Regions from separate parts of the Nocardia sp. NPDC060249 genome, predicted to be linked through region 1. Evidence: predicted binding sites of a transcription regulator. Region 1 holds the regulator's gene; the other holds the start of a gene.

Region 1 (7,897 bases):
TCGAGCTGGACCCGGACGATCGAGAGATTGCGCAGCACCTCGCGATGTTCGACGACGGTGCCCGTCCAGGTGGCCGGGGTGGTCTCCTTGTCGGCGGCGCTGATCATCGCGCCACTGATGGTGGCCAGGCCCTCGTCCCACGCGCTGGCGACCTCGTCGGTCCACATCTCCGCACCGGCGAACAACCGCATGGCCGATTTCAGCGAGTTGGCCACGGCCACATAGTGCGCCGGTTGCACGCCGTACTTGCGGTGGTCGCGCCCGAGCTGGGCCAGGAACGGCAGCAGCTTGTCGGGCTCCTCCAGCCGGTCGAGGGCGTAGGAGATCGCCGTGACGAGTCGGTCGCGCTGGGAATCCATGGCAGCCGGGAAGTAGTCGCGGACACCGGGGTAGTCCGTGAAGAGGATCGAGTAGAACGACCTCGACAGCTTCTCGGGTCCACCTTCTTCCGCAGCAACCGCCTTGAACGTAGTACGGATCAAAGCGATAGTCCGCGAATCCATATGTGTCACAACCTCGTTTCGCCATCGAACGCTAGCCGCGCCGGCGAGTGACGGGCTGGGAGGACACTCGTCAGCAGCCGATGCGAGAAGTCTAGGCGAGGTTTGCCAGCTTAGGAATCGTACTCTTAAACATCACGCATGTAATTCACGAAATACCAGGCGGTTTCCAGTATTGTCCCATGAAAACATACCTGTGGCCCGTTAATCGACGGTGAACAGCCGCTCACGATTCTCGAAACCGCCCGGCGTATCAGGCAATTGGTGACCAATGGCCCTGGTAGAGCGACCCTTCCGCTATGTCGGCCACACGCGGCAAACCGACGCGCCGAGCCATGACACGCGGGGGCGGCGCACCGGAGTGACTGGTCGGCGGCAGCGAAATGCCTTCCGATTGATCCGAATTCAGCATCCGTGCAGCAAACTTTTGGACGTCCACGGTGATAAATCCCCACCTCAGCGCGCCGCGACGCTACTTCCGATCAGCAAGATCACGAATAAGTGGGTTGCTGGAGAGTCACCAGCCGGTCGCCGGGGGTTGACCGGAGACGAACGAGCCCCCGGCTCGCATCCACCACAGCGGATGGGCGAACCGGAGGCTCGTCGAATCGAAGACGACTCAGCGCCGATGCCGTGGCTGCCACACCACGAGCGCGGTACTGCGCGTCGGCGGCGACAGGTCGGGCCGGTAGCCCGCCCGCAACCGCTCCAACTCCGCGCTCATCTCCTCCACGCGCTGCTGCAACGCCTCCACCTGGTTGGTGAGCTCGATGATGCGCTTGATGCCGGCGAGATTGACGCCCTCGTCCTGCGACAGGCGCTGCACCTCGCGCAGCACCTCGACGTCGCGGGCCGAATAACGGCGTCCGCCACCCGAGGTCCGTTGCGGGGTGACCAAACCCAGCCGGTCGTAGGTACGCAACGTCTGCGCGTGCATCCCCGCCAGTTGAGCCGCCACCGAGATCATGAAGAACTCGGCACGCGCGGCGGCACCCGAAACAGACTTCGGATTATCGGACATCAAGCACCCGCCCATCCTGCACGCGGTTCGAAGCCACTGGCCTTCTCCGCCTCCTGATAGCGCTTGAGCGCATCGGTGGCGTCGGAGTCCAGCGATTGCGGCACCGCGACCTTCACCGTGACCAGCAGGTCACCGGCGCCGCCCGCCGCGCCGCGCTTGGGCACGCCACGACCACGGACTCGCAGGATACGCCCGTCGGCGGTGCCAGGGGGCACCTTCACGCCGACCCGGCCGTCCAGCGTCGGCACGGAAACTGTTGTCCCCAGAACCAATTCGCTGTAGCTCACCGGGAGCACCAGGGTGAGGTCGTCGCCTTGACGGCCGAAGACCTTGTCCTGGCTGACGTGCACCGTGACATACAGATCGCCCGACGGCGCACCGCGCAGACCCGCCTCGCCCTGACCGGCCAGCCGGATCTTCTGACCGTCACTGACGCCCGGTGGAATCCGGACGGTGATGGTGCGGGTGCGGTTCTGGATACCGGTCCCCGAGCAGTCGGTGCACGGGTCGTCGATGATCGACCCGGTGCCGCGGCAGTCGTCGCAGGGCTCGCTGAAACCGAACGCGCCCTGATTCCGGCTGACCACGCCCGCACCGTTGCAGTGCGGGCACACACGCGGGCTGGTGCCCGGCTTGGCGCCGCTGCCGTGACAGGTGGTGCACGGCGAGGGACTCGTCATCCGCAGCGGAACGGTGACGCCCTGGGCCGCCTCACGGAAACCCAGGGTCGTCTCGGTCTCCACGTCGGAGCCGCGGCGCGGACGAGCCGCCCCCCGGCCACCGCTGCCACCCCGGTTGAACAGCCCGCCCAGCAGATCGCCGAGCCCGCCGTCGCCCGCGGCACCGGTGTTACCGGCCTGTCCGAAGATGTCGCCGATGTTGAAGTCCTGCGAGAAGCCGCCACCGGCACCGGGATTGAACCCGCCGCCGTAGGCTCGTCCGCCACCGCCGCCGCCCGCGAACATGCGGCGCGTCTCGTCGTACTCCTTGCGCTTGGCAGGATCCGACAGCACCGCATTGGCTTCGCTCACGGTCTTGAACCGTTCCTCGGCCTTGGTGTCACCCGGGTTGGAGTCCGGGTGCAGGTCGCGGGCGAGCTTGCGGTAGGCCTTCTTGATCTCGTCCTGCGAGGCGCCGGAGGAGACACCCAGCTCCTTGTAGAAGTCCTTTTCGATCCACTCCCGTTGGCTCACCGGGCATCTCCTCCTTTCGCGTTCTTATTGACTGTCGCCGGCATCCGGATCCGATGCCCCCGCGACCTCGGCATCGGTTACCCCGACCAGCGCGTGCCGAAGCACCCGGTCGCCGAACCGATAGCCCTTGCGCATGACGATGCCGATCACCGGGTCGGCGCCTGAACCCTCGTGCTGCACTGCCTCGTGCAGCGTGGGGTCGAACGGGTCACCGGCGGAACCGAACTCGACGAGACCCTGCTTGGTCAGCGCGGTCTCGAGCTTGTCGGCGACGGACTTCAGCGGGCCGGAATCGAGGTCGCCGTGCGCCCTCGCCCGATCCAGATCGTCCAGCACCGCGAGCAATTCGGTGACCACCGACGCCTTGGCGGCGTCGATGTTGGCCTGACGGTCACGCTCGACCCGGCGGCGGTAGTTCGCGTATTCCGCGGTCAACCGCTGCAGGTCGGCCGTGCGCTCGGCCAGCTCGTCGTGCTCCGGCTCGACAACGTCGGCGTCGAGGGCGGAGTCCGCCGTGGCGGCCTCCGCGTTCTCGTCCGCGGTGTCGTCGAGGATGTCTTCGACCAACTCCTGCTCCGAGGAGTTCGCCTCGGTCACTTCTTGTCCGTGTCGACCGGCTCGTCCACGACCTCCGCGTCGACGACCTGATCGTCATCGGCCTGGCTGGGGCCCGCGCCGTTGCCGGACTGCGCGTCGGCGGCGGCGGTGGCCTCGTAGATCGCCTGGCCAAGGGCCTGCGACTCGGTGGCCAGCTTCTCCACGGCCGACTTCACCGCGGAGATGTCGGTGCCCTCGAGCGCCGACTTGGCCTCGGCGACCGCGGTTTCCACCTTCGCCAGCTGATCGGCGGAGACCTGTGCGCCACCCTCGCTCAGCTTCTGCTCGTTGATGAACTTCTCGGTCTGGTGGACCAGCGACTCGGCCTGGTTGCGGGTCTCGGCCTCTTCACGGCGTGCCTTGTCGTCGGCGGCGTGCGCCTCGGCGTCGGCGACCATGCGGTCGATCTCTTCCTTGGACAGACCGGAGCCGTCCTGGATCTTGATCTTGTTCTCCTTGCCGGTGCCCTTGTCCTTCGCGGTGACGTGCACGATGCCGTTGGCGTCGATGTCGAAGGTGACCTCGATCTGCGGCACGCCGCGCGGGGCCGGGGGCAGGCCGGTGAGCTCGAAGGAGCCGAGCAGCTTGTTGTGCGAGGCGATCTCGCGCTCACCCTGGAACACCTGGATCTGCACCGAAGGCTGATTGTCGTCAGCGGTGGTGAAGGTTTCCGAGCGCTTGGTGGGGATGGTGGTGTTGCGCTCGATGAGCTTGGTCATCACGCCACCCTTGGTCTCGATGCCCAGCGACAGCGGGGTGACATCGAGCAGCAGGACGTCCTTGACCTCGCCCTTGAGCACGCCGGCCTGCAGGGCGGCGCCGACGGCGACGACCTCGTCCGGGTTCACGCCCTTGTTCGGCTCACGGCCACCGGTCAGTTCCTTGACCAGCTCGGAGACGGCGGGCATCCGGGTGGAACCACCGACGAGCACGACGTGGTCGATGTCGGCCACGTTCAGGCCCGAGTCCTTGATCACGGACTGGAACGGCGCGCGGGTGCGATCGAGCAGATCAGAGGTGATCTTCTGGAACTCCGAGCGGGTGAGCTGCTCGTCGAGGAACAGCGGGTTCTTGTCCGCGTCGACGGTGATGTAGGGCAGGTTGATCGAGGTGGACTGACCCGAGGACAGTTCGATCTTGGCCTTCTCGGCGGCCTCGCGCAGACGCTGCATGGCCATCTTGTCCTTGGTCAGGTCGATGCCCGAGGACGCCTTGAACTTGTCGACCAGCCAGGACACGACGCGCTCGTCCCAGTCGTCGCCACCGAGGTGGTTGTCACCGGAGGTCGCGCGGACCTCGACGACGCCCTCGCCGATTTCCAGCAGCGAGACGTCGAAGGTGCCGCCACCGAGGTCGAAGACCAGGATGGTCTGCTCTTTGTCGCCCTTGTCCAGGCCGTACGCCAGCGCGGCGGCGGTGGGCTCGTTGACGATGCGCAGCACGTTGAGACCGGCGATCTGGCCGGCTTCCTTGGTGGCCTGACGCTGGGCGTCTTCGAAGTAGGCCGGGACGGTGATCACGGCGTCGGTGATCTCCTCGCCCAGGTAGGCCTCGGCATCGCGCTTCAGCTTCATCAGCGTGCGCGCGGAGATCTCCTGCGGCGTGTACTTCTTGTCGTCGATCTCGACGTTCCAGTCGGTGCCGATGTGGCGCTTGACCGAGCGGATGGTGCGGTCGACGTTGGTGACCGCCTGGTTCTTCGCGGGCTGACCGACGAGAACCTCGCCGTTCTTCGCGAAGGCGACGATCGAGGGGGTGGTGCGCGAGCCTTCCGAGTTCGCGACGACGACCGGCTCGCCGCCTTCGAGCACGGCGACGACGGAGTTCGTGGTCCCGAGGTCGATTCCGACCGCACGAGCCATAGTGGTTTCCTCCTGTTTGACGTTCGGTTAGTGCAACGCTGAGCTTTGACGAACTGAGCGTAGTGGGCTCAATCTTGCCTGCGAGGTCCGCCGTGAGTCAACTCAAAGTTGAGTCAGGTTCGCTCATGTTGTTGATCGGCACAACCAGCAGCTGCGGCGATTCATTCCCGCCACCCGAAAAAATTTCCCGGCCCCCGAGCCATTCTTGCCACGAGTGCGCTCAACTGCAGCCCCCGATGCGCGATCGTGACGGTCCGGGGACTATCGATGAGCTCACGGTTCGAACACGAAAGGGTGGAGCACATGTACACACTTGATCTGCTGACCGTCGGGCGCGGGCGCGACGTTGTCGATGCCGCACTCGGCTATGTGGGCGGGCTCGGATATCGCGCCCTCGGATCGACCACCGACGAGGAGGCGCTCGCGATTCTCGCGCGTGAGCAGGTTCGCCTGCTGGTGATCGGCGGTGGGGTAGAAGCCGAGTCCCGGCAGGTCTTGACCGCCGCGGCCGAGGGGCACGGCGCCACCGTCATCCAGGCGGAGCGGGCCGGGCGCGGGATCGAGCAGTACCTCGCGGAGGAGGTTGTGCCGATGCTGGGTGACTGATCAACCCTGCCGGTAGGGGTGCGAACAGTTCCTCCGACCGGCTAGGTGGCCCGCGGTGCAGGGAGTTCGGCCAGGATTCCCTCCGCACTGCGGGCCGCGGCGCGGCAGGCGGTGGCGGTGGCTCGGTCCGCGAGCGGATGGGCCGCTCGGGCCCGCCAGATGCGAACGGCGGAGAAAGCCGTGGCGCGCACGGAATCCGGGCCGGACTCCGCCGGTAGCCCGAGGCGGAGATGCGCGGCCACGCCCGCACCGCCGAGAATGCGGTACAGGTCGGCGAGTACCGGTGGCGGCAAAGGCAATTCGTCGGTGCGCAAGCGGCCGAGCAGCCGGAGTTCGGTGAAACCGTGCACATCGGCGAGCCGGGCACGCACACGCGGACGCAGGCGATCGGCTTCGGTGCCGGGGTAGGCGGCCAGGATCCGGTCCAGCGTGCTCAGCGCCGAATGCGCCTTCAACTCCTCGGCGCGCTGGCCGAATTGGACCTCCAAGACCGACCGGAGTTCCTCGATGCCGCTGCGGGCCGCCAATTCCGCGGCCAGCGCGGAAGAATCGCGGGCACCGAGCCGGATCAGCATGGTGGCCATGCGAATACCGAACAGACCGAAGCGATCCACCAGCTGTGCGCGCAGTTCCGGTGCGACCGGCAGCGCGATATCGGCGCGGGCGAAACGGTCCGCCGAGAGCAACGCGATCCCGAGGTCCTCCGCGGGCACCGTGGACAGCGCCTCGAAAGCCGCGAACTCCGGCTGTCGCAGGGTCGCCGCGGCGAAGGCGAGCAGACCGGCCACCGGAATCACCGCCTGGCACAGGCCGGTTCGTTCCAGCTCGTCGGCGAACCGAGCGGCGACATCGCGGGCCGAATGCAGCGCGTCGATGCGGCCGGAGCCGATCTCGTCGGCGCGCGACACCACCCCGATCACCCCGAGCGGCCCCGCGCCACCGGCGCCCGCGCCGATCTGCTCGAGAAAACGCACATCGGCGGCATCGAGACGGCGCAACAGGTAGACGACGGCGTCGGCGCCGGACACCGACAGCGGCGCGGCGCGCGAATCATCCTCGACCTCAGCGGGAGTGAGCAGTCGTGCGGTGCGCATCGACACCTCACGCGACAGCGACGACGTGCCGGGAGTGTCGATGATCGTGGTCTGCGACAACGCGGCCGACGGCCAGCCGACCTCGAGATGATCCACCTCACGGGGGCCGCGCGCATTCCAGCTCAGACCGTTCAGGTCGAAGGTCAGTCCGTGCGCGCCGCCGCCGCGTCGCACGATCACATTCGCGCGCGAACCGTCGGCCGCGTGCGCGGTGACCGTGGGGGTAGCGGCGTCGCGATACCAGGTGACGACGCGGGTGCACTCGGTGGCGTCGGTCGGGGCGACAGCCTGACCCACCAGCGCGTTCAGCAACGTCGACTTGCCCGCCTTGATCGAACCGGCCAGCGCGACCCGCAGCGGCTCGCGCAAGCGGTACTCGCATTCGGCCAGCAGCGCGCGCACGTACTCGTCGCGGCCGAACGCCCGCGCCGCCGCGCCGATCAGCTCGTGCGCTTCGGCCAGGATCCTCGGTGTGGTCCGGTCGCCGGGCGCGGCGGTGTCGAAACGGTGGGTCACCCAGATACCGTACCGTCGGCCCGTCTCGGTTCGATCTGCATCGATTCCGCGTAGCGACGCAGCTCGGCGACCGCGTGAAGTTGGCGTTCCAGCACTGCGGTGCGCTCGGCGCGGTGTGTGGCAGCCATCGCCGCCGCCTCCTGCGCGGCCCGCAGGGAAGCGTCGATCGAACGCAGACTGCGCTCGGCCACACCGGCGAAGTGGTCGCGCAGCGCGCGGTGGATACGGTGCAACCGGTCCTTGGTGTCCTTGGCGGCCTGGAACGCCACGTCGTCGAGGAACCGGCGCACCTCACCGTTCGCCTCGATGCGGCGGCGCGCCAGCCGGGCGGACTTGTCGTCGCGATAGGCCTTGCCGCCGACGATCAGACCCGCGCCGAGCGAGATCGGGTTCAGCATGGCCAGGCCCGCGAAGGTCGTGGCGAGGCCGATCATCAGCACGCCGCCGTAGGAACCGCGCATACCGACCAGCACCTTGCTCGTGAACCCGATATCCGGCTCGAGATCGG
Region 2 (7,897 bases), on a different contig from region 1:
TCAGCGCGGTGCCGACCGCGGCCGCCGCGTCGTCCTGGATCCGGTCGTAGGCCGCTACCAGCACGTCTTCGCGGGTCTCGAACTCCTCGTAGAACTGCCGCTTGGACAGCCCGGCCGCCGCGCACACCTCGGCGAGCGAGCACGTGGCGTATCCACGTTCGGCGAAGATTTGCGTCGCTGCTTCCAGGAATCGCAGTCGGCGTTCGGCTTTCCGCGCGACGACCGTACGACCCCCATACCGCCTGTCCGCTGTAGTCACCTCTCCAAAGTATCTGAAACCCGGAATAACACTGACCTTTCCGGGTCGCTTCATCTATCCACCGAACAAAGGACGGCCGACCAGTGCTGAGCACCCGAGCATCGCGGACCGCATTGTCCGCCCTCGTACTAGCGGCGGGTGCGGCACTCGTGGCACCCACGCCCACGATGGCTGCCCCGCAATCCGCCGCGACGCAGCCGAGCGTCCCCGCCATCGCCGAGAACGTCCCCTCCGAGACGCTCGCAGCACTGGCTCCGACGATCGTAGGCGCGATCTCCGCCCCCGGCCCCATCGCCGACGGCGGACAGGCCGCGATCCTGGCCCAGGCACGCGTACTGCTGGCCACGCCCGGCATCCCGGCGCAGGTCAAGGCCACCCTCGAAAGGGTCATCACCTTCCTCGACGGCAGCGGCGGCGGCGGTCCCGAACTGCCGCCCTCGGACGGTCCGCGCATCGCGCAGTTCCTCTACCCGACCATCGGCAAGGGCTGCATCGGCCCGACGTCGGATTCCGTCGGCACCGCGCTGGCCGTCCCCGGCCCGGCGACGCTGCCGCCGCCCGGACCGGCCGCGGGCCAGACCGGCTTCGTCTTCACCGCGCTCGGCACCAAGACCGCCACGGTCGTGCAGAATCCGCCGATGACGGTGCAGTGGGTCAACCTCGACAACCGTCGCACCGGTACCCAGCCGCTCACCACCGAGGCGGGCATCAACGCCGACGGCCCGGCCACTCTCACCGCTATCGCCGACACCGGTCCCGGCCGGGTCGCAGCGGTGATCACCGGTTCGCTCACCACGGTCACCGCCGATGGTGACCGCACCTGCTCGTTCGCCCCGACCCTCGGTTTCTTCTCCGTCGGCTGAGTCTCGCACCACGCAATTGGAGTTCGATCTATGAAGTTTGTCGTCCCCGGCCTGGTCAGCGGCCTGGCCGGCGCGGTCATCGGGGTGATTGCCGTTCTCGGCATCACCGCGGGCGCGCAACAGAATTCGATCCCGGCGCCCGAGGAGTCCGGTGACCCGGGCTCGTCGCTGCTCGGCAACGTGCAGTACGGCTCGCGATGAGCAACGTACGCAGGCTCATCGCCTGCATCCTCGTCGGTCTCGGCGCGCTGCTGCTCGCGGCCGCCGTCATGATCCCCACCTACACGGTCGGCAAGGTCGCCAAGACCCCGCTCGACCTGCGCATCACCACGATCGCCAAGAGCGTGCCCGGCGAGGAAAGCCTCGTGCTGGACGCGAAGTCGCTCACCGCGACCGAGGGCGCTGCGAAGGTGAACACCAATGTGCCGCTCGTTTCCCAGCGCTTCCTGACGGTCGAGGAGCCCTCGGGCGCCGACGAGATGACCGTCCAGGCCGGCCAGACCCTGCGTCGTGACGACCAGGACCCCAAGGACGGCCTGCTCACCGCCTCGGTCGACCGCGTCACCATCGACCGCGTCACCGGCGCGCCGATCGACGCCTCGCCCAACGGTTCGATCGCCGTGGCTCAGGACCCCAAGTCGGGCGCCGCGATCCCCACCGAGTCGCAGCGACGCGGTCTGCAGTACCGCTTCCCGATCGGCACCGAGAAGAAGTCGTACCCGTACTTCGACCTCAACGCCCGCGCCACCTACGACATCGATTTCGTCGAGGAGTCGGAGATCAACGGCGTGCCGGTCTACCACTTCCGGCAGAAGATCCCGGTGACGAACATGTGGGACGTCGTCAAGCACCCGTCCCATCAGCTCGCTCTGCCCGCCGCCAAGTGGGGCCTCGAGGGCACCGAGCCGGTCACCATGACCCGCTTCTACACCAACACCCGCGACGTGTGGGTGGAGCCGAGGACCGGCGCGGTCCTCAAGGGTGGCGAGAGCCTGCACATGTACTACGGCCGTAGCGCCGAGCAGGTGGACGTCAACATCCTGAAGTCGCACCTCGTCTTCGACGAAGAGACCATCGACGCTCAGATGGCCGTCACCCAGGAGAGCCTCGACAAGCTCGACCTGTACGGCAAGACCCTGCCGATCATCCTCGGCATCCTCGCCGCGCTCTTCCTCATCGGCGGTGCGGTCCTCGGATTCCTGAGTTCGGGCTCCACCTCGGGCCGCGCGTTCGATCCCCCGACCGAGCGGATTCGTTCCTCGAACCTGTAAGCCACCTGTCCACAACTCGGCCTCCCCCGGTCCTCAACCCGGGGGAGGCCGAGCTGTTTTCAGGATCGTGACAACTGCCGAACCCGGGCGGCCTCGCGGGTGAGGTGGTCGCGCTCGAGCACGGTGGTGGCCGTGCGGGCCGCTTCGGCGTACAGGGTCGCGGCCTGTTCGAGATCGCCCGCCCGTTCGAGTAGGTAGGCACGGGACGCACTGTGGCGCGGTAGTTCCGGGTCGAGGTCCGCGAGGGCGGCCAGGCCTGCTCGGGGACCGTCGGCCGCACCGACCGCGACCGCGCGATTGAGGCGCACCACCGGGTTGCCGGTGAGAAGCAGAAGTTCGTCGTACCACTCCACGATCTGTACCCAGTCCGTTTCGGCGGTACTCGGGGCATCCGCGTGCAAGGCGGCGATCGCGGCTTGGGCCTGGTATTCGCCAAGGCGGTCGCGGGCCAACGCGGCTTGCAGAATCGTCACGCCCTCGGCGATAAGGTTTGTGTCCCAACGGGATCGGTCCTGTTCGGCGAGCGGAATCAAGCGCCCGCCCTCGGTGCGCGACGCCCGGCGGGCGTGGTGCAGCAGCATCAGCGCGAGCAGCCCCGCGACCTCGGGTTCGCCGGTCGAGGCGGCGAGCTGGCGGGTGAGGCGGATGGCTTCGGCGGCCAGGTCGATGTCGCCGCTGTAGCCCTCGTTGAAGACGAGGTACAGCACACGCAGCACGGTGGCCGGATCGCTTGGCCGGTCGAGCGGTAGGCCGGCGATCCGCTTCTTCGCCCGGCTGATCCGCTGCGCCATAGTCGATTCCGGCACCAGATAGGCCGACGCGATCTGCCGGGTCGTCAGGCCGCCGACCGCCCGCAAGGTCAAGGCGACGGCCGAGCCGGGAGACAGCGAAGGGTGCGCGCACAGGAAATACAGCCACAGCGTGTCGTCCGTAGCGGGCACCGGCCCGGCTTCCGGCTCGGCATCGACTGCGAATTCCCTGCCCCGCCTGGACGTTTCGGCCCGTGACGCATCGATGAACTTTCGCCAGGCGACGGAGACGAGCCAGCCCTTCGCATCGCGCGGCGGATCGCCGGGCCAGGTTTCCAGCGCCCGGATCAGCGCCTCCTGCACCGCGTCCTCGGCCGCCGCGAACTCGGCCCCGCGGCGGACGAGGATCGCGATCACCGCGGGGACGAGTTCGCGCAGTAGCCCGTCGTTCATTCGGTCACCGTGGGCAACTCCGTGTAGAACGGCCGCAGTTCGAGCCATTCCTGCACCGGCTTCCCACCCGCGCCCGGTGCCGCCGACAGCTCCCCCGCGAGTTCGAGCGCCCGGTCGTAGGTCTCGACATCGATGACCATCCACCCGGCGATCAGGTCCTTGGTCTCCGCGAACGGCCCGTCGGTGACCGGCGGGCGCCCCTCGCCGTCCGAGCGGACCCACGTGCCCTGGGTGGACAGTGCCTGACCGTCGACGAACTCGCCGGTCGATCGCAGCCGGTCGGCGAAATCCACCATGTACTGCACATGCGCGGACACCTCGTCCGGCGTCCACTGATCCATCGGCGCGTCGTTGACCGATGCGGGCGCGCCACGGTAGTGCTTGAGCAGCAGGTACTTGGCCATGATGTTGTCTCCTCGGTTGGTGTTCTTCGTGGGTTGTACCCCTGGGACGGAGCCGTTCGCGCGTTCTCGACATCCGCAGCGAAAGAATTTCGGCGAATTTTTCGCCATGAGTGAACGGCGCCACCTGCAGGAACAAACCGCCGGGGGTCCATGTTGAGTCAGCAAAGCTCAACTTTGGAAGGGTCGACATGACTTCAGCTCAGAACCTGCCGGTGCTGTTCCTGACCGATCCGATCGTGCTGCCGGGCATGGTCGTGCCCATCGAATTGGACGAATCCGCGCAGGCCGCCATCGACGCCGCGCAGGCGGCCAAAACCGGTTCGGTGCTGGTCGCGCCGCGCCTGGACGAGGGCTACGCCTCCTACGGCGTCGTCGCCACCATCGAACAGGTCGGCCGGATGCGCGGCGGCGCGCCCGCGGCCGTGTTGAAGGCCGAGCGCCGCGCTCGGATCGGGCACGGCGTCACCGGACCGGGTGCGGCGCTGTGGGTGGAGGCCGAACTCGTCGAGGCGGTCGAGCCCGACGAGCGGACCACCGAGCTCGCCGCCGAGTACAAGAAGCTGGTCGTCGCCGTGCTGCAGCGGCGTGAGGCCTGGCAGATCATCGACATCGTCAACCAACTCGACGACGTCGAGGCCATCGCCGACACGGCAGGCTACGCGCCGTACCTGTCCGATGACCAGAAGCGCGAGCTGCTCGAGACCCCCGACGTCGCGGTGCGGCTGACCAAGCAGATCGACTGGATCAAGGACCACATCGCCGAGGTGGAGGTCACCGACAAGATCTCCGAAGACGTCCGCGACGGCATGGAGAAGAGCCAGCGCGAGTTCCTGCTGCGCCAGCAGCTCAACGCCATCCGCAAGGAACTCGGCGAGGACGAACCCGACGGCGCCGACGACTACCGCACCCGCGTGGAGAACGCGGACCTGCCGGAGAACGTGCGCGCCGAGGCGCTGCGCGAGGTCGGCCGGTTGGAACGCGCCAGCGACCAGAGCCCGGAATCCGGCTGGATCCGCACCTGGCTCGACACCGTGCTCGATCTGCCATGGACGGTGAAAACCGAAGACAGCACCGATGTTTCGGCCGCTCGGGCGGTACTCGACGCCGATCACCACGGCCTCGACGAGGTGAAGGACCGCATGGTCGAGTACCTGGCGGTGCGCTCGCGGCGGGCCGCGCGTGGTCTGGAGGTCGTGGGCGGACGGGGTTCCGGTGCGGTACTCGTGCTGGTGGGTCCCCCCGGTGTCGGTAAGACCTCGCTGGGTGAGTCGGTCGCCAAGGCGCTGGGCCGCAAGTTCGTTCGCGTTGCCCTCGGCGGTGTGCGCGACGAGGCCGAGATCCGTGGCCATCGCCGTACCTACGTCGGCGCGCTGCCGGGCCGGATCGTGCGTGCGGTGAAGGAGGCGGGTTCGATGAATCCCGTTGTCCTGCTGGACGAGATCGACAAGGTCGGCTCCGATTTCCGCGGTGATCCGGCGGCGGCGCTGCTCGAGGTCCTCGACCCCGCGCAGAACCACACCTTCCGTGACCACTACCTGGACCTGGACCTCGACCTGTCGAATGTGCTGTTCATCGCGACCGCCAACGTCATGGACACCATCCCCGGTCCCCTGCTGGACCGCATGGAGCTCATCACCGTCGACGGCTACACCGAGGCCGACAAGGTGGCCATCGCGCGCGACTTCCTGGTCCCCCGCCAGCTGGAGCGCAATGCCTTGACCGCGGAGGAGGTGTCGATCACCGACGCGGCGTTGCGCGAGATCGCGGCGAACTACACCCGGGAGGCGGGTGTGCGTCAAATGGAGCGTCTGGTGGCCAAAGCCTTGCGCAAGGCGGCGACTCGCCTGGTCACGGGCGACGCCGCGAGCGTCGGCGACGCCGCCGTGGACGCCCCGCTCGTCGACAAGGGCGCGCTGGGCGAGGGCGCGGTGCTCGGGTACGACCCCGAACTCGGCTACGACAACGTCATCGACATCGCAGCCGGTCCGCAGCCCGCGGGTCAGGTGACGAACCTGGTGGTCGACCTCGGCAACCTCACCGACTACCTCGGCCGTCCCCGCTTCACCCCGGACTCGATGGAACGCACGTCTGTCCCCGGTGTGGCGACGGGCCTCGCGGTCACCGGTGCGGGCGGCGATGTCCTCTACATCGAGGCCAACGGCGCCGAGGGCGAACGCACCCTCACCCTCACCGGCCAGCTCGGCGACGTGATGAAGGAATCCGCCCAGATCGCCCTCACCTACGTCCGCTCACACCTGGAGGAAATCGGTATCGAGCCGAAGGTCCTCGACCGCAACATCCACATCCACTTCCCCGCGGGTGCGGTCCCCAAGGACGGCCCTTCGGCGGGCGTCACCATGGTCACCGCCCTGGTGTCGCTGGCCCTCGGTCGCCCGGTCCGCGGCGATGTCGGGATGACCGGCGAGGTCACCCTCAACGGCAGCGTTCTGCCGATCGGCGGCGTGAAGCAGAAGCTGCTCGCCGCCCAGCGAGCCGGCCTGAAGACCGTCTTCATCCCGGCCCGCAACGAACCGGACCTGGACGAAGTCCCGGCGGAAGTGCTGGCCGCCCTCAACGTCCGCCCCGTCGCCGACGTGGCAGACATCCTGGCCTACGCGATCGAGCCGATCGCCGAACCCGCCGCCGACGGCAAGACCTTCGCCGTCAGCGCCTGATCCCAGCCGTCAACGGGCCGTGCACAGCTGTGTACGGCCCGTTGCCGTGTCCGGGCTAGCGGCTGACGGTCGGCGGCAGTACCGGGCCTGTGACGGTGACTACGGCCAGTTGGTCGGTGTCGTAGTCGTCCTGGTCGTCGAGGTCGTCGAGGTCATCGAGGTCATCGAGGTCGTCGTCGTCGAAACCGTCCGCGTCTTCCTCGGCGGTGGGGGCGAGGTCCTTCTCGACGCGGCGGGTGGTGCCCTGGGCGACCGCGCAGAGGACAGGTTCCTCGCCCTCGGTCTCGGCGTAGACGTCGCAGTGGGTGACGGCCTGGCGGCGGGTGGCGCCGAGGACGGTGGCGTGCACACGCAGGCGCTCGCCCTGGGCGGGACGCAGGTAGGTGATGGTGAAGCCGCCGGTGAGGACGTTGGGCCCCAGGACGGTGCCCGCGGCGAAGGTGAGGGCGTTGTCGGCGGCGTAGGCGAGCACCCCGCCGTGCACGAAGCCGAACTGCTGGCCGTGTTCGGGCTGGATGTCGATGATGAGAGTGGCTGCGCCATCACCGAATTCGGTGAGCTCGGTGCCGACCAAACGGGCGAACGGCTGCGCGGCTAGTACCTGGCGCGCCAGGTCGAGGTCGAGGGTGGAAGCTTCGGTCGGCATCGGGTGTTCCGTTCTTCGAGTTGCGTGGCCCTGCATGGTGACTATTCGGTGCCGTCGGCCCGCAGTGTCGCCCACGCGGCGGCGGCGAGCTCGGCGGCGACATCGGTTGGCGCGGTACGGATATTGCCACCAAGCCATTGGCGGGAGTATTCCTGTGCCGCACCGAGCCACAGCGCGTAGACGAGATCGAGCTCGAGGTCACGCACCGCGCCGTATCCCGCGTGCGTGCGCCACCACCGCCGGACGGCCGTGAGGAACTCCACATTGCTCTCGCTCTCCCGGACCCCGGGCGGCCGTGAACTCGTGAGAACCGTTGCGCGATATTGATATTCGTGCACCCAGCGCAGGTGCGCACGCACCCCGGCCTCGACGCCGGTCCGCGCGTCGGGACTGTCGGCGACGGCATTCCAGAAGTGTCGCTGGTAGTCGGTGAGCGCGGCCGCCCAGACCTGTCGATAGAGCTCGGACTTGTCCGGAAAGTGGTGGTACAGCGCGCCGACGCTGGCATCGGCGGCGGCGCGGATATCGCTCAGGGTGGCATCGAGGACGCCGTGTTCGGCGAACTGCCGCTCCGCGG

The links. Region 1 encodes HspR, which represses chaperone genes until heat shock. Its sites were predicted from a motif close to ANNTGAGTNNNNNNNACTCANNT; they were not measured.
Region 2: a site for HspR is predicted at 4,151-4,173, ahead of lon (endopeptidase La). Genes of this name have one in related genera too.

Annotation. Positions count from the first base shown of each region.
Region 1 covers NZ_JBHXAQ010000013.1:12,943-20,839, reverse strand. Annotated here, with positions in the region: gene ACFWFP_RS29760 (FAD-binding oxidoreductase) at 1-503, opposite strand, end outside; gene ACFWFP_RS29755 (heat shock protein transcriptional repressor HspR) at 1,120-1,521, opposite strand; gene dnaJ (molecular chaperone DnaJ) at 1,521-2,714, opposite strand; gene grpE (nucleotide exchange factor GrpE) at 2,739-3,311, opposite strand; gene dnaK (molecular chaperone DnaK) at 3,308-5,173, opposite strand; gene ACFWFP_RS29735 (hypothetical protein) at 5,477-5,779, shown strand; gene ACFWFP_RS29730 (dynamin family protein) at 5,821-7,389, opposite strand; gene ACFWFP_RS29725 (dynamin family protein) at 7,386-7,897, opposite strand, start outside.
Region 2 covers NZ_JBHXAQ010000004.1:230,517-238,413, reverse strand. Annotated here, with positions in the region: gene ACFWFP_RS18075 (TetR/AcrR family transcriptional regulator) at 1-259, opposite strand, end outside; gene ACFWFP_RS18070 (hypothetical protein) at 427-1,122, shown strand; gene ACFWFP_RS18065 (DUF2613 domain-containing protein) at 1,153-1,323, shown strand; gene ACFWFP_RS18060 (DUF3068 domain-containing protein) at 1,320-2,393, shown strand; gene ACFWFP_RS18055 (RNA polymerase sigma factor) at 2,453-3,595, opposite strand; gene ACFWFP_RS18050 (YciI family protein) at 3,592-3,999, opposite strand; gene lon (endopeptidase La) at 4,188-6,674, shown strand; partial or broken gene ACFWFP_RS18040 (PaaI family thioesterase) at 6,913-7,320, opposite strand; gene ACFWFP_RS18035 (TetR/AcrR family transcriptional regulator) at 7,362-7,897, opposite strand, start outside.